4 regions of the Peribacillus sp. FSL E2-0218 genome follow, and region 2 is predicted to be linked to each of the others. Evidence: riboswitches for the same ligand, from Rfam matches in the RefSeq annotation. Region 2 holds a riboswitch; each other region holds the start of a gene.
The links. A riboswitch is a leader RNA that binds a small molecule or an ion and turns the genes downstream of it on or off. The one in region 2 is predicted to bind cobalamin.
Positions count from the first base shown of each region.

Region 1: linked by a shared signal. The riboswitch ahead of MHI53_RS05545 (ribonucleoside-diphosphate reductase subunit alpha) and the one ahead of metE (5-methyltetrahydropteroyltriglutamate--homocysteine S-methyltransferase) in region 2 are both predicted to bind cobalamin.
Region 3: linked by a shared signal. The riboswitch ahead of MHI53_RS05885 (hypothetical protein) and the one ahead of metE (5-methyltetrahydropteroyltriglutamate--homocysteine S-methyltransferase) in region 2 are both predicted to bind cobalamin.
Region 4: linked by a shared signal. The riboswitch ahead of MHI53_RS04730 (acyl-CoA dehydrogenase family protein) and the one ahead of metE (5-methyltetrahydropteroyltriglutamate--homocysteine S-methyltransferase) in region 2 are both predicted to bind cobalamin.

Region 1 covers NZ_CP150304.1:1,160,247-1,166,262, reverse strand. The annotation lists gene MHI53_RS05560 (SulP family inorganic anion transporter) at 483-1,940, shown strand; gene MHI53_RS05555 (hypothetical protein) at 2,028-2,174, shown strand; gene MHI53_RS05550 (manganese-dependent inorganic pyrophosphatase) at 2,263-3,192, opposite strand; cobalamin riboswitch at 3,487-3,667, shown strand; gene MHI53_RS05545 (ribonucleoside-diphosphate reductase subunit alpha) at 3,802-6,016, shown strand, end outside.
Region 2 covers NZ_CP150304.1:794,627-800,642, forward strand. The annotation lists gene MHI53_RS03810 (ABC-2 family transporter protein) at 1-696, shown strand, start outside; gene MHI53_RS03815 (ABC-2 family transporter protein) at 701-1,486, shown strand; gene MHI53_RS03820 (acyl-CoA thioesterase) at 1,532-2,020, opposite strand; gene metE (5-methyltetrahydropteroyltriglutamate--homocysteine S-methyltransferase) at 2,017-4,323, opposite strand; cobalamin riboswitch at 4,476-4,669, opposite strand; gene MHI53_RS03830 (potassium channel family protein) at 4,881-5,300, shown strand; gene bcp (thioredoxin-dependent thiol peroxidase) at 5,363-5,833, shown strand; gene MHI53_RS03840 (aminopeptidase) at 5,790-6,016, shown strand, end outside.
Region 3 covers NZ_CP150304.1:1,235,873-1,241,888, reverse strand. The annotation lists gene MHI53_RS05910 (YheC/YheD family protein) at 1-743, shown strand, start outside; gene MHI53_RS05905 (YheC/YheD family protein) at 740-2,113, shown strand; gene MHI53_RS05900 (YheC/YheD family protein) at 2,110-3,306, shown strand; gene MHI53_RS05895 (YheE family protein) at 3,370-3,573, shown strand; gene MHI53_RS05890 (hypothetical protein) at 3,665-3,853, shown strand; gene MHI53_RS05885 (hypothetical protein) at 3,879-4,118, opposite strand; cobalamin riboswitch at 4,280-4,479, opposite strand; gene MHI53_RS05880 (CDP-glycerol glycerophosphotransferase family protein) at 4,545-6,016, opposite strand, start outside.
Region 4 covers NZ_CP150304.1:981,508-987,523, forward strand. The annotation lists gene MHI53_RS04725 (histidine--tRNA ligase) at 438-1,727, shown strand; cobalamin riboswitch at 1,854-2,050, shown strand; gene MHI53_RS04730 (acyl-CoA dehydrogenase family protein) at 2,307-4,013, shown strand; gene MHI53_RS04735 (NAD(P)-dependent oxidoreductase) at 4,029-4,916, shown strand; gene MHI53_RS04740 (CoA-acylating methylmalonate-semialdehyde dehydrogenase) at 4,935-6,016, shown strand, end outside.

The DNA of each region.
Region 1 (6,016 bases), 370 kb from region 2:
CGAAAAATCACGTTCAAACATTATAAGGAAGTGTCATGCCCAATATGCAAGTCCAGCATCAAGCATGAGGAATGATCCCTTATACCCTGACTGTTCCCTTCCTTTCTTACGTTGATGCTGCACCAGATTCAAGTCAGGTGTCAGGAGGGGAATGTTTTTAGGTAAAACCTAACCTACTTGCCATTCAACAAGCTATTTCTATCAATCTTAATACCTTTTATAAGGTGATAGCTTTTCACTTATCTGCATGAAGCACCCCTTGTTTCATCCATACACCCGCTTCAATAACGAACGAGGGATTGTCTCCTCCGTAAACTCCTATCCTTTACCTCCAACGTGATTTGCCCCGCCTCATTAATGATGTCATCCCCCTGATACCACAGGACTTTCAAATCAATTACCATTAGATTGAAAGAGGGTCTCATGCTATAATTTAGAGCGTTAAAAAATAGCAAACATTTGTAAAGTAAAAGGAGCATTTCATGAATATATCTGCATACAAACAAGAATGGTTCGGCAACGTCCGCGGCGATGTTCTTTCGGGTATTGTCGTTGCCTTGGCATTGATCCCGGAGGCCATTGCGTTTTCGATCATTGCTGGTGTTGACCCAATGGTCGGTCTATACGCCTCATTCTGCATTGCCATCGTCATCTCTTTTGTCGGCGGAAGGCCGGGAATGATCTCTGCTGCCACTGGAGCAACGGCACTCGTCATGGTCGACCTTGTGAAAGATCATGGCCTAAACTATTTACTTGCTGCAACGATATTGACTGGTTTGCTGCAAATTATACTCGGTGCCTTTAAAATCGGGAAATTAATGAAATTCATCCCCAAACCAGTCATGACTGGTTTTGTGAATTCTTTAGCCATATTGATTTTCACTGCACAGCTTACCCATTTCGCAGGTGAATCTTGGATCATGTATGTCATGACCGCCGTATCATTAGCGATCATTTATCTTTTTCCGCTGCTTACGAAGGCCATCCCTTCCCCCCTCGTTGCCATCGTATTGATGACGATCGCCGCCATATCCACCGGGGCGACGGTACGTACGGTTGGGGATATGGGGCAATTGACCGAAGCACTCCCCATACTCATGCTTCCGGACGTCCCTTTGACATTCGAGACTTTGGCCATCATTTTTCCTTATTCCATTGCTCTTGCGTTTGTAGGACTTCTCGAATCATTGTTGACGGCCCAAATAGTCGATGAGCTGACAGACACGCCAAGCAATAAAAATCTGGAAGCTAAGGGTCAGGGCATAGGCAATGTCATCGCCGGATGTTTTGGCGGGATGGCGGGATGTGCGATGATCGGGCAATCCGGAATCAACATCAAGTCCGGAGGGAGAGGCAGGCTTTCCACATTTGTGGCAGGCGCCTTCCTTATGGTATTGATTGTCGCATTGAATGGCGTCCTTATAAAAATCCCCATGGCTGCACTCGTTGCTGTCATGATCATGGTTTCCATCGGGACATTTGACTGGTCTTCATTAAAGAGGATCAAGATAGCGCCAAAGACGGATGCAGCCGTGATGATTGTAACAGTCCTCATCGTCCTTTATACACATGATTTGTCGAAAGGGGTTTTTGCCGGGGTGCTCTTGAGCATGATTTTCTTCTCGGCCAAGATATCCAAGGTGACGGTTGAAAAAACGGCAGACATAATCAATAAAAAAATGATTTACGAGATTCGAGGACAAATCTTTTTTGCTTCGGTGCAGGACTTTGTTTCAAAATTCGATGTTAATGATGATGCAGATGCGATCATCATTGATTTTTCCCATTCAAAAATATGGGATGCTTCTGCGGTCGCTGCTGTCGATACGGTTGTCCATAAATATCAGCAACAAGGCATTTCCGTACATGTACAGGGCCTCGATCTGGAAAGCTCCTTATTGCTTGATAAACTTGCCACATCCATTAGTAAAATATCCTGAAGAACGATCTTGCTGGCGAATAGAACCTTTTCAAAACCGACAGAATAAATAACAGGAAATATGTCGATATGGAAGGGAGCGAAAAGCATGACACCCGAGCAGGATTATACGGCTGCCAATCTTTCACCAGATTTATTGGATGAGTTGAAAAGCTTTGAAAGCAAGCTTGGCGAGGAAGCGAATAAAGAATTGATTGTCATCGCCTATGAAAAGGAGAAGGATTCCTTGAATTAAGCAAAAAGACGGAAACATGATCATTCGTAATGTTTCCGTCTTTTTTTGGGTATGGAAAAAGGGTGCTGCTGCACCCTTTTTCACTTACTTATTTACTGAATACATCCGTTAATACAGGCACGATTTGTTTTTTGCGCGAGACTACGCCTTCCAAAACGGCGATGTTATTGTTCAATGTAACGTTATAGGCTTTTTCGACTGCATTCGCTGCTCTTCCAAGAGCTAGGGCTACAGAATCATTTGTCAGGATATCCGTAACGACGAATAGGAATAAATCCAATTCCTTCACTCCGATAACCGCTTCAATCGCCGCTTCCAATTCAGCTTGCTTAGCAAGGACTTCATTCGGATCTACAGCATTGACTTGGGCTATTTCCACTTTTGCCATTCCCATGCTGAATTCTTTTGCATCAAGAGTGATCAGCTGGGCAATCGTCTTGTCGCTTAAATCAGCTCCTGCCTTCAGCATTTCCAATCCATAAGTTTCAGCGTTGACTCCGGCAATGGCAGCCAGCTCCATGGCCGCTGCAACGTCTTGCTCAGTGCAGGTCGGGGACTTGAACAATAAAGAATCGGAAATGATGGCAGATAGCATTAGCCCTGCTACCGCTTTCGGGACTTCGATTCCATTTTCTTTATAAATTTTATTTAAAATAGTTGCCGTACAGCCTACCGGTTCTGCACGGTAATATAAAGGATCGCTTGTTTCAAAGTTAGCGATGCGGTGATGGTCGATAACCTCCAGCACACGGACTTGGTCAATATCCTCAGCACTTTGCTGGCGTTCATTATGATCGACAAGGATCACGGCCTCCGCCTCCCCTGCCACTTTTTCGACAAGACGAGGAGCATCGAATTTGAATTGGTCCAGCGCATATTGAGTTTCGCCATTCACTTCACCCAGACGAACTGGTTCAGCATTGATACCTAATTGCTTTTTCAGATCCGCATAAGCGATTGCGGAACAAATCGTGTCTGTATCCGGGTTTTTATGTCCAAAAACTAATACTTTATCCAAGATTTAAATCCCCTTTTTCATAAATATTTTTCCGTGAATCCCCATATCGCACCAAGGGAATGCCACCTTTACGCTACACTTCATTTTAACACAAAATCCGTTAAATTCAGTGCTTGAATTGCCACTTCCCCAAGAAAATCTTTCATTCGCCTTCCCCCTGCCTTCACTTTGTCAATAGATAAGGGTTGGTTTTTCTCAAATATATTAGTTGAATTATCATCGCATATGGCTTACGATAATATAAGCAGAAATACTAGATATTGATTATTAAAACAATACTGATAACTATATATAGAATTTTTTACAATCCAAGGTGCCAGTGATGGCTGAAAAGGGAATCCGGTGCAAACCCGGAACTGTCCCCGCAACTGTGAATGTGACGAAATGAGGAACCACTGTATGGCTCACTATACGGGAAGGACTCAAAGTAGGATGATCATGAGTCAGGAGACCTGCCTTGAATTTTTCACGTTCTTATTCTTCGGGGATTGAGATGATGAAACGATCGTATAACGGCTATTTTATTCATGGCTCTTTATGCTGTCGTTTGATCCGCTCAACTCGTTGGGCGGTTTTTTTATTACCGGAAGTTTACAAGGAGGATTCTTAATGACTCAAACATATAACTCTACCATAAGCGAAAATGATACTGAAACGAATTCCCTTCAGCTTGAGATGCTGTCGAAGGAATTTGAAGGCCGTCTCGATATGGAGAAATTCAAAAAGCGTTTTACAAAATGGCTTGATCGCAAAAGTGATTCAACCGATGAACAGGCTTCAAAGAAACTGATTCAGCTTGCTCTTGAGAGCGTGGATATCGATGCCCCGGATTGGACATTCGTTGCAGCTAAAGAGCTATTGAATACGATGTACAGGGATGCACAGGCCAATCGAGGTTATCAAGGTTTGAGTTATGGTCCATTCTATGACCTTATCCAGGACCTGTCGCAGCTGCAAGACGGCCAACGATATCCAGTTTATAAATCCGAGCTGCTATCATCTTATACTAAAGCCGAAATCGAAGAACTTGGTTCAGTGATCGACCCTGAAAAGGATAAACTATTTTCCTACATAGGCATCTACCTACTAAACGATCGCTACCTTGCCCGTCCCAAAAAAGACAAAGTGTACGAACTCCCCCAAGAACGCTTCATGATCATCGCGATGGAAATCATGCGTTTGGAAAAAACGGAGCACCGCCTGCAACTTATAAAAGAAGCCTACTGGGCCATGTCCAATCTTTATATGACCGTTGCCACCCCTACACTTTCGAACGCAGGTAAAGCGCATGGACAATTAAGCTCCTGCTTTATCGACGCCATTGAAGATTCCATCGACGGCATCTATCTAGCTAACTACGATGCTGCCAAGGTGTCTAAATTCGGCGGCGGTGTCGGCCTGTATGTCGGGAAGATTCGCTCACTTGGTTCCGATATCCGTGGTTTCTCCGGCAATAGTTCGGGTACGACTCCTTGGATCCGGCTATTTAACCAGACAGCCGTCAGTGTCGATCAATTAGGTCAACGCAAAGGCGCGATTGCGATATACTTGGATGCTTGGCATAAAGATATCATGAGCTTCCTCGATTTGAAGACGCAGAACGGAGATGACAGATTAAAGGCACATGATATTTTCACGGGTGTATGCATTCCCGACTTGTTCATGGAGGCTGTACGCGACAGGAAAGAATGGTATCTTTTTGACCCGCATACCGTCAAGCAAACCCTTGGATTCTCACTTGAAGATCTATATGACGAGAAAAAAGGCGAAGGTAGCTTCAGGAACCATTATGCACTTGCTGTCGAAGCCGCAGAGAATGGTACGCTGCCAAGCTACAGCTTTGAAAAAATCAACGCGTTGGACATCATGAAAAGCATCATGATTTCTCAATTAGAAGAAGGCGTTCCATATATGTTCTACCGCGATGAAGTGAACCGGAAGAACCCGAATAAGCATAAAGGGATGATTTATTGCTCCAACCTTTGCACCGAAATTGCTCAAAACCTTAGCCCAACGACGATCACGGATGAATACGAAACAGAAGATGGCGATGTCGTTGTAGTTCGCAAAAGCGGCGATTTCGTTGTCTGCAACCTATCTTCCATTAACTTGCCTCGTGCAGTGGGCAGCGATGTTTTGGAAAGATTGATCCCCATTCAAGTCAGGATGCTCGATAATGTCATTGATGTGAATAATCTTCCGGTCAAGCAGGCCTCGATTTCGAATAAACGGTACCGGGCAATTGGTTTAGGAACGTTTGGCTGGCATCATCTACTTGCCACAGAAAATTTTTATTGGGAATCCGACGATGCCGTAGACTATGCCGATGCTTTATACGAAAAGATCGCTTACCTGACAATCAAGGCATCCAACGAGTTGGCCAAGGAAAAAGGATCATACCCTTATTTCGAAGGTTCGGATTGGCACACAGGGGAATACTTCGAGCTGCGTGACTATACGGATCGGAAATGGCTCGATTTAAAAGCGAACGTACAAGAGCATGGGACTCGTAATGGCTACTTAATGGCCATTGCCCCTAATTCATCTACTGCCAAAATCGGCAATTCCACTGATGGAATCGATCCATTGTATGAAATAGAATTTTATGAAGAAAAGAAAAACTTCAAATTCAAGGTAACGGCACCTGGTTTGACGCCAAATACGTATGAGTATTATAAAAAGACACGCTTTAATTTGGATCAACTGGAAAGCATCAGGCAAAACGCAGCCCGCCAAAGGCATATTGACCAGGCGATCAGCTTTAATCTATATGTTCACAACACGATCAAAGCGAAAGTCTTATTGGATATTCACTTAACGGCTT
Region 2 (6,016 bases):
ATCGGGGCTTATTATTTCTTATGGAATGCAATATATGGAGAAAAAAGCTCCATCGAAGGTCTTTCAAGTATGCAGATGACAACTTATGTGGCGGTTGCTTGGATGGCGAGGGCCTTTTATTTCAATAACATTGACCGCGAAATTGCCACTGAAATCAAGGATGGGAAGGTCGCCATCGAGATGATCAGACCCTATAATTATTTAGGGATGAAGACGATGCAGGGGCTTGGGGAAGGGATATTCCGTTTCTTCTTCTTCTCGATCCCGGGCATGCTGCTGGTAGCCTTGATTTTTCCGATCGAACTGCCGAACGAACCGGCAACATGGGCGATATTCGGGATTTCCTTGCTGTTCAGCTTCATCATCAATACCCAAATTAATTTATTGACGGGGATCACCACCTTTTTCCTTTATAATAACGCGGGGTTGATCCGGGCTAAACGGGTCATCATCGATTTGTTTTCCGGTCTATTGCTGCCCATCAGTTTCTATCCGATATGGGCGCAGGAAGTGATGAAATACTTGCCGTTTCAAGGGATCAGCTATGTACCAAGCATGATCTTCACGAACGGGTACAGTTCAGGGGAAATTGGCATGGCGCTTTTACAGCAGTTCATTTGGTGCATCATTCTCATAATACCGATTCAGCTTTTATGGATAGTCGCAAAAAAACAGCTGATTATTCAAGGGGGTTGATCGGATGTTTTATGTATCGATGTTTTTTCAATATGTAAGTCAATATATGAAAACAAGATTGCAGTATCGGGCGGATTTCTTCATGGAAATCTTATCTGACCTGCTGAATCAGGTCGTGAATTTGGTTTTCATCTTGGTTGTTTTTGGCCATACTCAGTTTTTAAGCGGCTGGAGCCGCGAAGAAATCATATTCATCTATGGGTTCTTCCTTATTCCATTCGCCCTTTTTTCAGCGTTTTTCAATATTTGGGATTTCAATGATCGCTATATCGTCAAGGGTGAGATGGACCGGATATTAACAAGGCCGATACATAGCCTGTTTCAAGTCATTTTGGAAAGAATCGAGCTTGAATCATTATTTGGTGTTGTGACTGGTTTGATCATAATATTTTACTCTGGGGCATCACTGAATCTGGAGCTTGCCTGGTATGATCCGATTCTTTTCATCATCTTTGCAATAGGAGGGGCGCTTGCTTATGCGGCCATTTTCGTTGTGATCGCAAGCATCGGGTTTTGGTCGGATGCAAAAACCTCCATCATGCCCATGATGTATAATATCGGGAATTATGGACGCTATCCTGTCGATATTTATAATAAGATCATTCGCTTTGTCCTTACATGGGTGCTGCCATTCGCGTTTGTCGGTGTTTATCCGGCATCCTATTTCCTTAGGAAAGAGGAGTGGTATGCGTATGCCTTCGCCACACCTGTAATCGGGGTTGTCTTTTTCATGATATCCGTCGTCATTTGGAATCAGGGAGTGAAGCGGTACCGCGGGGCAGGAAACTAAAAAAGAAATCCCTTCAGCCATCAGGTTGAAGGGATTTCTTTTTGTTTATTTACGCTTATTCTTTCTTTCTATATATCTTGCCTGGGCTTCGGCATACTGCTGTTTTTCCATTTCCGTTTCCGGTATTACCATTGGAACTTCGGTCGGCTTACCATCTTCATCAATGGCAAGCATCGTTAAAAAGGCGCGTGCCGTAAGCTGCTTTTCACCTGTTAATAAGTTTTCTCGCTCCACCTTCACGAATACCTCCATGGAAGTGCGGTGGGCACATGTGACATAAGCCTCTAGGTTAATCGCATCTCCTGTCTTGATGGGGGCCAAAAAATCAAAAGAGTCGCTTGATGCTGTCACGACTGGCTTTCGACAATGGCGCATAGCCGAAATGCAGGCGATTTTATCGACATAGGCCATTACTTTCCCGCCAAAAATGGTATTGTGATGATTTGTGTCAGGCGGGAAAACAAGGTCAGTTAAAAAGGTCCTTGACTGCTGTGTGGGTTGGCCTGCTGCTATCTCTACGTCGTTTTCGATCATTTGCCGGTTGTTTGGGCCAATAGCTTTTCCCGTACGATTTTGGCTGCCTCGACCATATTTTTAAGGGAAGAAACCGTTTCAGGGACGCCCCTCGTTTTCAGGCCGCAGTCAGGATTGATCCAAAACTGGTCTTTATCCAATACCTTGATGCCTCGTTCAATCATGTCGACCATTTCCTTCACAGCCGGGACTCGAGGACTATGAATATCATATACCCCTAGGCCAATTCCTTTTTCGTATGTCTTTTCCTCGAATGCGGAGGCAAGCTCCCCGTGGCTGCGGGATGTTTCGATGGAAATGACATCGGCATCGAGGGAAGAGATGACATCCATGAAACTGTTGAAGTCACAATAGCACATATGCGTATGGATTTGCGTTGTATCTTCCACGCTCGATGTGGAAATCAGGAACGAATTCACCGCCCAGTTCAAATACTCTTCCCGGTCGCTTTTCTTCAATGGAAGTCCTTCTCTAAGTGCAGGCTCATCCACTTGGATCATCTTGATTCCTGCCGCTTCCAAGGCAAGTACCTCTTTATCCAAGGCAAGGGCAAGCTGATAGCAAACATTCTCCCTTGAAATATCATCACGGACAAATGACCAGTTCAAAATCGTTACAGGACCTGTGAGCATTCCCTTTACCGTTTTCTTTGTCAGTGATTGAGCATGGACGCTTTCCCTGACTGTCATCGGCTTGATGAAATGAACGTCGCCGTAAATGACGGGGGGCTTGACGCAGCGAGAACCGTAGGATTGAACCCACCCTTTTTCCAGAAAGACGAATCCCCCCAGCTTATGGCCGAAATATTCAACCATATCCGTCCGTTCAAATTCTCCGTGAACGAGAACATCTAGGCCGATTTCTTCTTGAATATCGATCCACCTGGCAATCTCATCATTTATGAATGTTTCATATTGGGCAGCAGTCCATTCTCCTCTTTTAAATTTACTGCGTGCTTGTTTCACTTCAAATGTTTGGGGGAAGCTGCCGATCGTTGTAGAAGGAAGAAAAGGCAACTTGAAAAATTCACGTTGTTTTTGGTAACGCTCTTTAAATGCCAGCTGACGTCCCGAGGTCTTGGATTTAACCTTTTCTACATCGGCTTGTACTGCTTTATGATTCCGGGCCTGGGAACTGGCTAACGTTTGGATCGCCAATTTATTCGCATCCACTTTCTTTACGATTGCCTCCAAACCTAGATTGCTGCCTTTGACAAGGGTAGTGATTTCTTCTAGCTTCTCATCGGCGAAGGCAAGTGCCTCCTTCACTTCTTTAGCAAGCGCGTTTTCATTGCGAACGGTCACTGGAACATGAAGCAGGGAACAAGAGGGTTGGAGCCAGATTTTATCTTCTGCCACTTTGTTCTTGATCGTCTCGATTAATTGAAGCTTGCTCGATAAATCGGAAAGCCAAATGTTTTTTCCGTCAATCACGCCTGCACCAAGCACTTTGTCTGCCGGGAAGCCGAATGTTTCAAGATTGCTGACATTTCTTCCTTTATCATGAACAAAATCGAGCCCGATTCCCTGAACTTTCAATTGAGTGACCGCTTCATAGTGTTCAACGGCATCAAAGTATGTTTGGAGCATGATGTTCAGGTGAGGTGCCGCTTCATTCAGTTTTTCATAGAGGTATGTAACAGTTTCCATATCATCTTTGGATATCGATGAAACAAGGGAAGGCTCATCTAACTGAATCCACTGCACACCTTCTTGCTCCAACTCCTGCAATATTTGTGTATAGAGGGGGAGCAGGCTCAGGATGATGCCAGGGATATCTTCTTTATTGAAGCCTTTGGAAAGGGAGATGAAGGTATACGGTCCGATAAGCACCGGCTTCGTTTCAATCCCCAGCTTCTCCTTGGCTTCCCGATATGCAGCAAGCGGCTTATTTTCTGTTAAAGTCAGCTGGGAGCGTTTTAATTCCGGGACGATATAGTGATAATTCGTATTGAACCATTTCGTCATCTCGGATGCGACTTCGTCCTTGTTACCGCGGGCCATTGAATAATAAACGGAAAGGGGGACACTTCCTCCTTCATAAGAGGAATAACGTTCGGGAACAAGACCGAACATCACGGAAGTATCGAGCATTTGGTCATACAAAGTAAAGTCATTGACAGGAATGATATCAACGCCTAGCTCTTTTTGCTTTCGCAGGTTGCCCAACCGGATCGCTTCCAGTTGCGATGTGAATTCCGTTTCTTCGATTTTTCCTGACCAGTAAGCTTCTAATGTGCGTTTCCATTCACGATCTTCCCCGATGCGGGGGTATCCCAGATTACTACTTTTCAAAATTTCCATCCTCCTACATTCTTTGAATTTGATTGATATCCAACAAAAAAAGCACCCCTAACAGTCAAAAAGAGAAAGTTAGAAATGCTTAAAATAAAGTGTCAAGCGAATTGCCACTTACATGAAAGGTTCCTAACACCTCCCTATCTCCCGTAGGTTAAAACAGTGTTGTTGAAACAGGCAGGTCTCCTGACTTAGGGCATATTATTAGCGGCAAGCCTTCCCAATCCTTAGGATCAGTGGCATATCGGGTGGCGCTAACATTCCCATTACAGTGGCGGGACCGTGCCGGGATTACACCGGACTTCCCTTTTAATCCTAATGAACATTAGGAACCTGTTTCCACATATGAAATTCGATAAATTAAAAATTTATAAAATAGAAACTATTATAAAAATTTAGACAATCTTAACATATCCGACCAAAAGGGTCAACAAGCAAAAGTTTCGTAAACATGCCCATGACAAGTGGTTTATGGCAAGGCTGAAGTCTTTCCAAAATAGAATATATTGATTGGACAGGGAGTATGTATAAGGAAGTGGGCGTTTTGAAATGGGGCGTGGGGGATGACTTTCTACATCTTGATTGCTGGAATCATTTTTTGCATGGTGATGAGCATTCGGACGTTATTTCTTGTTGAGTCGGGAGGGAAAAAGTTTTCTCTTGAAGACATGCTTTGGCTCGGCAATTTATATGCGACGATATTGGTCGGTTTTGCACTGATTTATTTATTATACGAGCTTCAGAATCACTCAGTGATTCTTGATATGGGCAACCGATTGGATGGCACTTTTTATGAACAACTGAAAACTTCTTTTTATTTCAGTGCGATGACGATGTTTTCTGTAGGATATGGCGATATAGCCCCTATAGGCATGGGACGGATGATAGCGACAATACAGGCATTCATCGGATACACGCTTCCGGCGGCATTCGTGATTCGGACGGTAATCGACCTGGACCAGAAGGATAGGAAGGATAAATGAAAGTTGTGTTTCTTTCGATTATTGGGTACCCTTACCATAATGAAGAAAATGGAGGGTTCTAAATGACTGTTAAAATTGGAGAAAAAGCACCTGATTTTCATTTACCTGCTAACAACGGTGAAATGGTTTCCCTTTCGCAGTTCAAGGGCAAATATGTTGTTTTATATTTTTACCCTAAAGATATGACCCCGGGTTGCACGACGGAGGCCTGTGATTTTCGGGATCACAATGAACACTTTGAGGAATTGGATGCTGTCATCATTGGCATCAGCCCGGATCCAGCCGCGCGTCATGAAAAGTTCATTGAAAAACATGGATTGCCTTTCCTTTTGCTGGCTGATGAAAGTCATCAAGCTGCCGAAGCATTCGATGTGTGGCAATTGAAAAAGAACTTTGGCAAGGAATATATGGGCATTGAGCGTTCTACCTTCCTGATTGACAAGGAAGGCATGATCGTCAAAGAATGGCGCAAAGTAAAAGTCAAAGGCCATGTTGAAGACGCTCTTGAAACTCTTCGTGAACTCCAAAAATAAGGCTGAGCGACATAGGGAGCTCGCCGCCAAGTTGATTCATCATTCAATACGATTGAAGCCAAAAGAGAGAGTCCTGATAAAGGGCCATATCAGCACGAAGCCACTGATTAAAGAGCTGATCGTTGAAGCTTACCGAGTTGGGGCCTTTCCATATATAGAACTGGAGGACGATGAAATAAATCG
Region 3 (6,016 bases), 440 kb from region 2:
AAACCCTGAAAAAACACCCCCTTCTTCAAGCTTTTTTCCCAGAGACCGTCCAAGTATCCACATCTGAAGATATTATCGGTCATTTGGAGCGCCTGGATCGAATCATCATCAAGCCTGAATTCGGTGCAGGCGGTACGGGAATTTACCTTCTTTCCAAAAACGATGACGGCACTTTGGTATCCATGACAAAAAAAGGCAACAAATATGACCGCCAATTCACTTCTACATCACAGCTGAACAAATGGCTGCAGCATTTATTGAATCGATACAAATACCTTTGCCAGCCATATTTGGAACTTTGCAACCAAGAACATGAACCGTTCGATTTACGCATCCTGCTGCAAAAAAATGAGAGGAACCAGTGGGTAGAACGGGGCCGTGGGATTCGCACCGGCCAAAAGGATGGAATCACCTCAAATTTGGCAACAGGCGGAGAAGCCATAACATTGGATGCCTTCATCAAAAAAAATCCGGAAACCATTTCGATTGCGGTCGAACAAAAGATCCAGCATATACTCCGTACCCTGCCTGCCGAAATCGAGGCTGTGTTTGAAAGACTATTCGAATTGGGCATCGATCTAGGCATCGATAAAAAGGGCCAGTTATGGATACTGGACATTAATTCAAAACCCGGAAGGAAAATCATCCAGGCACTGCAGCCGGAGAACATGAAGGATATTCATCGGGCACCGCTGCAATATAGCCAATATTTAGCCAATCATCTTCAGAAGGCAGGTGAATGAAAGTGAGAAAGACTTTTCCTGTCGAAATCGCCGTCATCCCTGGCAACGTTCTCTTTTACCCTTCAGAACTTGGAGATCTGGAAGAGATCGAATTGATATATTTCGGACAGCATTCATGTCCTGCCAGTGTGAAACAAAACCCGGCCATCAATCAATCCATCGTCCTATCGGAAAGTCTCGCGGAATCGTTAAAATTCGATTTGACCGATATCCCCCTTCATTTATTCATTTACGGCAAGACCATCCATATCGGTCCTTTGGTAGGTATTTTTTCTTCAGGTTTCACTGGCCTGTCAAACAAACCTCTAGGTGAAAGATCGCCATTTTTCTCAAAGCTTCTTTCCCTTAGCCGGACTACAGGCTGCATCCCCTTCGTTTTTGGGGAGAATGTCATCAATTGGGATGAAGAAACAATCAAGGGCTATGTGTTCGAGAATGATAATTGGCACATTCAGGAATTCCCATTTCCTAACGTCATTTATGATCGGCTTCCCAACCGGTTGACCGAAAATCGCGACGGCCCTAAAGAAGTGAAGCAGAAATTCCAAAAAGACTATACCATTCCTTGGTTCAATCCGGGGTTTTTCAATAAATGGGACGTAAATGAAAGATTATGTGCAGATGAGCAGGCACTGCCATATCTGCCTGAAACTTATCCATTTCAATCCATATCCGTGGTAGAGACGCTTCTTTCCCATTATCGTCAGGTTTATATCAAGCCCATTCATGGCAGCCTCGGCCTCGGCATTCACCAGATCCTTTATGATAGGCATGAGAATGTTTACTATTGCCGCTATACAAATGAAGCAAGGGAGAATAAATTACAAAAATTCTCCACACTGGAATCAATCGTTAAACACCTATTTCATGACCGACCGCTAGAGAATCTTATCGTCCAGCAGGGCATCTCACTCATCCGTTCCGAAAAAAGACCAGTCGATTTCCGGGTTCATACTAACAAGGACAGTAATGGCGTATGGCAAGTAACCGCAATTGCTGCCAAAATTGCCGGCGCAGGCAGTGTTACAACCCATATTAAAAGCGGCGGGGTCATCAAAACGGTTGCCGAACTGTTTGGAGATGACGATGAGGCAAAAGAAGTGGAACGCAAACTATCTGAAGCAGCACTGTTATTAAGCGAAAGCATGGAAAAGCATCTGGATGGCATCATAGCGGAAATCGGATTTGATTTTGGGTTGGATAAGAAAGGGCAGGTTTGGATGTTTGAAGCGAATTCCAAGCCAGGACGCTCCATCTTCTCCCATCCCAAACTGAAGGAATTCGAATTGTTGACCAGAAAGCTCAGCCTCGATTATGCCATTTATTTGACTGAACAGACGATTACAAACGCCATTAGTGTGCAGCGATGAATATTTTTTATGATAGCGTTTCGGAATCTTGGTGCCATGATCAAAAGGATACAGTACTTTTTGCAGGTGCTGCAGATGAAGAGATAAACTATAGCAATGAGCTTTCAGGTCAAAGACTCTTTCCGATCACCGAATTTCCCGGAAGCCGGCTGCTCGTTGTTGGAATAATGACTTCGTTCAATCCGAAAAAGGAAACAGGGTTGGGCGGTAACTTGGCCCTTTTTCAGGATTTATCATTGTATCTTTTCCAACATGGGATTTTACCCTATGCATTCACGGGAAAGGACTTTGCTTCCGGTTCAATGAGAGGTTATGTATTTTCATACGATTCAAACAAGTGGATCGAGTGTAAGATGCCGCTTCCTGATATTGTTTATAATCGTATACCCTCCAGGGGCTATGAGGCTTCGGCAGAATTCCAATCACTCATGAGCCATTTCATTGAGCACCATGTGATATTTTTCAATCCAGGTTTCCTGGATAAATATCTAATGTTCGAAGCTTTGCTTGATGATGGTTCCCTCATCAAGTACCTGCCGGCAACAGCGATCCTGCAAAAGCGCGATTGTTTGGAGGCATTCCTTGATACACATCGGCACATCTACTTAAAACCTTGTAAAGGAAGCCAGGGAAAAGGCATTTACACCCTCCGCAAAAATCCTGATGATACACTTTTGTTCAACAGCCTGAAACACAGCGAGACTTTCTCGAACTTCGCTTCTTTCTGGGAAACGAAAAAAAAGGACTTATTAAAAAGAAATTACCTGGCTCAGCGGGCGGTCGTACCAAAAAAACTCCTTGGTCACCGTTACGATTACAGGGTTCTCGTCCATTATGAAAAAGGATTTTATAAAGTAACGGGCAAAGCTGTACGAATGTCACAACTGCAGGAAATCACTACACACACTCCTCGAGGCGGTAAGCTTTATCCCTATCAAAACCTGCAATCAAAAAGGCTGAATCTAACATTGGCTAGAATCGCCCAAAAATGCGGAGAAATTCTTTCAAAAAAAATAGGCTTTCTCGGCGAATTTTCGATTGATATCGGTGAAGACGAATCAGGCTCGCTCTTCATTTACGAAGTGAACTCCAAGCCCATGCAGTTCGACGAAGAGGAAATCGAAGCTAATCGGCTTTTACATTTAAAAAACCTTTTCATGGAATTAACTTTTTCCAACAGGAAAATAAAATAACACCTCCTGCTGCCGTTTTCCATTATAATGTAATGTGAGACAGCATATATGGAGGTAATACATATGATCAGTCATTTTCAATGGGCACCGCTGCATAAGAATCTGCCAGGGTGGAAAATTTCCTTTTATTACAATAGACAATCCATCCAGGCTTTCTATCATAAAGATGGAACCATCGAATGGACAGCCAACCCACCTGCAACGGAAGATGAAATGAAACTCAAAACCATGATACATGACTTGATGGTCTATCATGTTTATGAATAAACCGTATCGTCCAATTGCTTTTAGGAAAGCTTGAAAAGAATAAAAATCCCTCTAATGCCTATACTAATGAAAAGGTTAGGAGGGATTTATTTTGGACAAAGAAAAAATGACTTTTTTAAAGGATAGCGAGTATGATGGACGGGATTCCGCCTTCCTTGACATCGATCGCTACATCAATGAAGGTTTGGCAGGCGGCAATGTATATGAGGCCGCTGATCTTCGGAACATTGAAGAAGCCCATGATTTCTATGACGAGACCGATCCTAACATCAATAAATAGACGACCTTATTGCCAGGGCTCTCTTTTAGGAGAGCTCTTTTTGGAGCAGGCTTGTTTCCCCGAACATTTCTCGAACCACACTCTCATAGGCGACTTCCAAATTACGTGAAAATAATTCCTTTTCAGCGGAACTTATTGCTTGCCCATTGATTTCCTCTGTAAGCTTTTCACGATTTCCGCTTAAAGAAATCGTTTCCCCTCCCGAAAAATTGTACATAACCTGGGTTTTAAGATGATCCGTGAAATATTTAACCGTTCCAAACATTTGTATTCCCCCTTAAAAAATAAAAAAACAACTTCCCGGAAGGAAGCTGTTTGAATGCATAACGAAGCATAACAAAAATAAGCATGTTTTTTCATTTTTAAAAATGAAAGCATGCTTTTGCCAATTTTCGCACGTAACATCCCCTATCCTCGTAGGCATTTGATGATGTGCTAAAAACAGGCAGGTATCCTGGCTCATGGTCAACGCTTTTCGAACCTTCCCATTCCCTTTTGCAGAAAACAGTGGCATCACTCGAATCGCTCACATATACAGTTGCGGGACAGCGCCGGATTCCAACCGGCTTCCCTTTTAAGCGGATAAATCGATGTTTCATATCCGCACCCGTTTCTAGACTTATTTAGTTTTCCATCCATTTAAATGTATCAAATTATTTCCTGGATTACAATCCGCTCACGCGATGAACGATCATCTCGCTTTCAGCCTTATGGTTTCCGCCATTCCCTTAACGAAGTTGATACCGTTGAATTTTCTCCAAAGTGAACGTACAAAAGGGTTATTCGAAATCCTTGTAATCAGCTGCTTGCGTTTAATTTTTTTCAACAGACCTTGCTTTGCATGAATTTGCTCATAGACCCGGCGGCTATTGGAATGATCGATATAAGGAAGATATGTTTTCCTTAACTGGCCAAATGCTTCTTTTTCCGCAAAACCGGCTTCGGCATAGGCGTTAATCGTCGAAATCAACTTTTCTGTAGTGAAAACCTGATCACCAAATAATTGATTATCCATATTCATATAACTTCCTTGATACTTATTGTACGTCTCGAGATCGAATTGGTAAAAAACAACAGGTTTTTTTTGGTAAAACATATCCCAGGCGACACTCGAGTAATCCGTAATCAACATGGATGCCTCCATCAATAAGGTATTCAAGTCTTCTTCATTGGAAATCGTGAACCGCTGATTATCAATGGAAAAATGTTCGATAAAGTCCTTGAATTTTGGATGCAAATAAAAATGCAGCGTCAAATCATGCTGCTCCAATAGCCTGCTCAATTCTTTTGATTGTAAAAAAGTCTTGAATACTTGCACATACTCACTCTTTTCCACTTCCTCAAAAGGTAAGTTTTCAAGCCATACGCGCCATGTCGGCATCACTAAAATCCTTTTTCCGTTCGATCTATTTTCAATGACATCCCAGCGGGGAAGGCCGCTGACAATCAGTTCGTTTTTGTTATAGCCGAAATGATTCTGGATGATCTTGCCTTCCTCGGGTGAGGAAACGACAAAAAGGCTTGGTGCGTTAATGCTGGATTTTTTAAAGATGCTGTTAAGTTTTTTTAATCCGATAACGCCATGCTGCAAAAAGACAAGCGGCTTATAATTCATCGCTTTTCTAATCCTGCCCTTTTGAATTCTTATGTCGTATGCATGCCCTTTAGTTTCGGAGGATACCAATAGCTGTGCGGCAAACATGAACACCATATATTTAAAGCTCATGAATTCAACGACTCTATTTTTCATGTTTTCCAATTTCGGGTAATCTTCCGAATCAGGTTTAATGATGTAATATGCTTGTTGATGGTTATGATTTTCATAGATGTATTTAAAGAAGTAGTATCCGTTATCTTGGGCCCTGTCAGCGGTTTTCTCGTAAATCAGCCAAATGTTTTTCTTTTTATAATAGGGGAGCAGCAGTCTATAAACCCATGAAGCCAGAACTTCTTTAAAAAAGTGCTTGTTCGTCTCGTACTCGGTTCTTTCCTTATAAGTCAGTGCCACAGTGCCTGATGCGGTCAAATATGGATACACCCAATATCCGTTATCAAAGGTGTACGACATGCCAAATAGTCGTTTATTCAACTTTCTCAAGGCCATGCACGTAGGGTTCTTCAAACGAATATAGTGGTCCTTCCCCCCAACCCTGACCATTAAAT
Region 4 (6,016 bases), 190 kb from region 2:
CTAAAACAGTCCATATAACTTCGAATTTTTGCTATTCGTTACGAGTTTCGGCATATTCAATGTGCACCTGTAATCCAGATAAGCATCCAGCTGCTCCATTTGGATGTTGGGTTATGGCTTGATGTGACGAGTCTTTTGATATAGGACTTGCAATAATGACATCCGACAGCGGCAACGATACTAACGAAATAAAAAAGAATTGATATATCCCTTCCAGTATGATACATTAAATGGAAATTTGAGGTGAACCCATATGCAGTCCGTTAAGAAGAGCATTTCCCTGTCACAATTACATCATCCTATAAAGTAGTCTTGCTATTCGATTTTTAAAAATCGGCATATAGGAAGGCTATTTATCATTAAACCGCATGGATTAAGTTATAAAACTTAAATCTCGTGCGGTTTTTTTATTTTAATAAAAATTGGAGGAATGAATGATGAGAAAAATGGATTACCAAAACGTAAAGGGCACTCAAGATTATTTACCGGATACAGAAGTGATACGAAGAGGCATCAGAAGGACAATAGAAGACGTTTTTATCCAATACGGATGTAAGCCATTGGAAACACCGATATTAAATTACACGGAATTGCTAGCTTCCAAGTATGGCGGGGGTGCCGAAATATTAGAGGAAATGTATACCTTAACAGACAGGGGAGAAAGAGATTTGGCGCTGCGATACGACCTCACTATTCCCTTTGCAAAAGTAGTTGCAATGAATCCAAGCATAAGGAGACCTTTTAAAAGATATGAGATAGGTAAAGTTTTCAGGGATGGACCGATAAAAACGGGAAGGCTTCGTGAATTTACACAATGTGACGTCGATATAGTGGGTATAGAATCTCAAGTTGCTGAAGCGGAATTAATGACGATGGCATTGGATGCATTCCGGAAGCTTGGTTTAAAGGTAAGCATCCAATATAATAATCGAAAATTATTAGCTGGAATGCTTGAGGCTTTTGGAACAACAGATGAAAAGATCAATAAAGTGATATTGATACTTGATAAACTTGAAAAAGTCGGATCGGAGGCTGTTACGGTGGAGCTAAGGGAACAAGGGCTGCTGCCTTCAACCATCAATTCGATTAATCGCTTTATAACCGCCGAGGATAATGCCAGTTCGGGCTATTTCGAGCCTCTCAGTGAACGGAATCAACAAATTAAGCAGGGAGTAGCAGAATTAAAAGAGCTGGAATCTTATCTCGAATTCCTTGGTGTCGATAAGCAATGTACATTCAATCCATTTTTAGCAAGAGGGCTGGAGATATATACTGGAACGATTTATGAGATATTTTTATCTGATAAAAGCATTAAATCAAGTATTGGCAGTGGCGGAAGGTATGACAATGCCATTGGTGGACTGATCGGGACGAATGAAAGCTTTTCAACGGTGGGGATTTCATTGGGTCTGGATGTTATTTATACGGCCTTACTATCTTCGAAGGAAAATATCGTGGAAAATCATGATGTGGATTTTTATGTGATCCCGATAAATACTGAAAAGCAAGCATTAGTAGTCGCAAGGCACCTAAGGGATAAAGGATATAAGGTGGAATATGAAATGGGAAAGAAAAGGCTCGGTAAAGCCTTAGATAAAGCAAATAAAGAGAAATTTCGTAATGTCATCATCATAGGAGAGAACGAGGTGAAAAATAATCAAATTAAAATTAAAGATATGTTCTCTGGTGAAGAAAGAATGGAGCCTTTTTCGTTCAGTGAAGGCTGATGAGGGACGAGGCATTAAGATTAAGTGCATTCGGATGAATCTTAAGCCGTTATAAATGATAGATTAAATCAAACATATCAAATATTTGTAAATTTACTAAATATTTGATATGTTTGATTGGAAAACTTCATACGTGTAGAAACGGGTGTAGATTGATATTTTTTCATCTACATAATAGGGAAGTCGGTTAGAGCCCGACGCTGTCCCGCAACTGTATTTGGGAGCGATCCGGATAAACCACTGTCTTCAGAAACATGAAGATGGGAAGGTTCGGGGAGTGATGATCATAAGCCAGGAGACCTGCCTGTTTCAGCACACATCTATACCTACGAGGATAGGGGGTGTTAAGTGCGAGCGATTGATCTGCATGTTTTTATTTTATCATGGGAAAACATGTTTATTTACGTATCAATTCGAACTTAACAACTTCTTTATTGGAAGTTGTTTTTTTATTTTAAGATCATCATCAGGAGCTGTGCAGAAAAAGTAGTGTATGTGAGCAATGTTGAAAGGGCTTACAATAAACTGGGAAGCCTGCCCGAGAGAAGAGGGCGATGAGTTGAAATGAGGAGGAAAGAAATGGGTGAACTTCAATGTAACGAACCTTTATTTCCTCATAAACTGGACACGGCAGGATTTACACCAGAGGATTTTAATGAGGAAGATCATCTCATATCAAAGACTACAGAGCTCTTTGTCAAAAACGAAATAATGCCCCTGCTGGATTCGATCGATCGGCATGATCACGGCAAGGTGAAAAAATTGTTTCAAGAAGCGGGAGAGCTCGGCTTACTCAGCGTAGAGGTTCCAGAGTCGTATGGCGGATTGTCCCTGAATAAAAAGCTTTCAGGGCTTGTGGCCGAGAAGATGGGATTTGGCGGTTCTTTCAGCGTCTCCTTTAATATACATGCAGGTGTAGGGACCCTCCCGTACGTTTATTACGGGACAGAAGAGCAAAAGCAAAAATACTTGCCAAAACTTGCATCAGGAGAATGGATTGGTGCTTATGCCTTAACGGAAAATAACGCGGGATCAGACGCGCTTAACGCCAAAACGACGGCGGTCTTAAATGAGCAGGGGACAGCCTGGCTATTAAATGGTGAAAAACAGTGGATCACGAACGCACAAGTAGCCGATGTATATGTTGTCTTTGCCAAAACAAATGACAGCATGACTGCATTCATTGTAGACAGAATGTTCAAAGGGGTTTCCGTCGGTCCCGAAGAGAAGAAAATGGGGATAAAAGGGTCTTCGACAGCCACTTTAATTTTGGAAGATGTCAGTGTACCGGCGCAGAATGTTCTGGGAAAAGTCGGGCAAGGCCATCATGTAGCATTGAATATTCTAAACATGGCGCGATTGAAGCTCTCCTTTTCTAACATCGGAGCATCCAAGCAAGCATTGGAGCTTGCCGTTAACTACGCGAAACAGCGTAAACAATTTAACCGGACGATCATCGGTTTTTCGATGATACAAGAAAAGATTGCGAATATGGCGATTGCGATTTATGGAGCGGAAAGTGCGGCCTACAGAACGGCTGATAGCTTGGACAACGTATTCGAAACGGACGAACCTCTCGATGAACAATTGGGAAAACTGGCAAACTATGCAGCCGAATGTGCGATCAATAAAGTTCATTGCTCCGAGATCCTTGATCGAATCGTGGATGAGGCTTTACAAATTCATGGGGGTTATGGCTACATGCAAGAGTACGAAGTGGAACGATTATATCGGGATGCCCGGATTAGCCGGATTTTTGAAGGAACGAATGAAATAAACCGTCTGACCATTGCCAAATTATTGATGAAAAAGGGGTTTCAAAACGGCGGCACATGGTTGAACCCTTTATTTGATGAGGAGGTGAACCGAAACCGGCAATACATCCAGTTTTCTAACATGCTTCTTCACAAATCTTTGAAAGCATTGATACATGCCAATATCAACATTCAACAGGAACAAGAATATTCCCGTTTGCTTGCAGACATGGTGAAGGAAATTCATGTGATGGAATCATCGGTCATTCGCACGGAAAAAGCGATACAAAAGAACGGGATGGAAAAAGAGCGGCTGAAAGAGAATATGACGAACGTTATCTGTGAAGAGGGGTATCGCAGAGTTGAAGAGATGGCCGTGTTGATTTTAACGGGAACGGAATCGGGTGAAGCAAGCAGAAAAGTATTATTGGAAGAAGTTCGCAGCCTTGCTGTTCCACTCTTTAGGAATCTGTTTATACAAAAACGTGAAATTGCAGAAAGAATGGCTGATCAAGAAAAATATAAGGTGTGAACGGAGTGAAGCCTAATGAAAAAAATCGGGTTTATCGGGTTGGGCAATATGGGTCTGCCTATGTCGCAAAGTTTACTACTTTCCAATTTTACAGTGTATGGAATGGATTTGAACAAAGAAGCTGAAATGTCCTTTCATCAATCAGGAGGAACGATTGGCGTATCGATTGAAACTATGGTGAAACAATGTGATGTGATCCTTACAAGTCTTCCATCCTCTCAGGCAGTGGAAGAAGTTTTTCTAGGAGAAAAAGGACTCGTTTATCTCGTCGATTCCGCTGTTATGCTGATCGATACGAGTACGGTAGCCCCTGAATTGAATATCCGCATCGAAGAGGCTGCCAAGAAAAAGGGTGTTGATTTTCTCGCGGCACCCGTCAGTGGCGGCGTGATAGGGGCGGTAAACCGAACGCTCACCTTCATGGTAGGCGGTTCAAAGAATGTCTTCGATAAGGCCAGGCCTTTGTTTGACGCAATGGGCGAGAATATTTTTCATGTGAATGATCAAATCGACAGCGGTACGAATACAAAGCTGATCAACAATCTCTTGATCGGATTTTATACGGCAGGGGTAAGTGAAGCTCTTCACCTTGCAAAGAATAGCAATCTTGATCTTGAAAGGTTGTTCGAGATGCTGAACGTAAGCTATGGTCAGAGTCGAATCTACGAGCGAAACTACAAAAGCTTCATCGCAAACGATAATTACGAACCCGGTTTTGCTTTAGAGCTGCTAAGAAAAGATCTCGGCTTCGCACTTGGGCTTGCAGCAAAGAATGATCTGGAACTGCCAATAAGCAAAATCCTTTTTGATCTGTATGAAGAAGCAGTGGAGAACGGGTATGGTGATAAAGACATGTCCATCCTCTATAAAAAAATAAGTGAGCAGGCGACGAAGATTCTTTAAGGAGAGGTGAGGGAGCAGATGATTACAACGAATATAAAAAGAATGAAGAACAACATCAACGGAGAATGGGTGGATTCCAACGGTACGGATGTCGAAGAAGTAATTAATCCAGCCAACGGAAAAATAATTGCCTATGTACCTCTATCGGTGAAAAGGGATGTCGATCAAGCCGTACAGGCCGCTCAACATACGTATCAAACTTGGTCATTGGTACCTGTGCCGAACCGGGCAAGACTTCTATACAATTACCTTCATCTGCTTCAAGAGCAGAAAGAACAATTGGCCGAAATCATAACGATGGAAAATGGGAAAACGTTAAAAGATGCCCGCGGTGAGGTACAGCGGGGAATTGAAGTTGTGGAGATTGCGACTGCAGCTCCGACACTAATGATGGGTGAATCCCTGCCTGGCATTGCTGAGGGGATCGATGGATCGATCTGGCGCTATCCATTGGGAGTGGTTGCGGGCATTACCCCTTTCAACTTCCCGATGATGGTACCGCTTTGGATGTTTCCGCTCGCAATCGCCTGCGGCAACACGTTTGTCCTAAAAGCTTCAGAAAGAACACCAATCCTCGCCGAGAAACTAGTGGAGCTTTTCTATGAATCTGGTTTCCCGAAGGGTGTCCTCAACCTTGTGCATGGTGCAAAAGATGTCGTGAACGGCTTACTGGAAAGCGATGACATCAAAGCGATATCATTCGTCGGTTCCGAGCCTGTGGCCAAGCATGTATACCAAACGGGTACAGCTAACGGCAAACGTGTTCAAGCACTTGCTGGTGCCAAAAACCATGCCGTTGTCCTAGCGGATTGCCATCTTGAAAAGTCGGTTCAAGGCATTATCGGAGCGGCGTTCGGCAGCAGTGGAGAACGCTGCATGGCCTGCTCGGTCGTAGCGGTGGTCGATGAGATCGCCGATGAATTCATGGAGTTGCTCGTTTCTGAAACTCGTAAACTGAAAACAGGAGAAGGCAAATCGGAAGATAACTTTGTTGGTCCGCTGATCCGTGAAGTCCACAAAAATCGAGTGGTCCATTATATTGATAGCGGAGTAAAGGAAGGGGCTGCATTACTGGTTGACGGGAGAAATCCGGAAGTTGA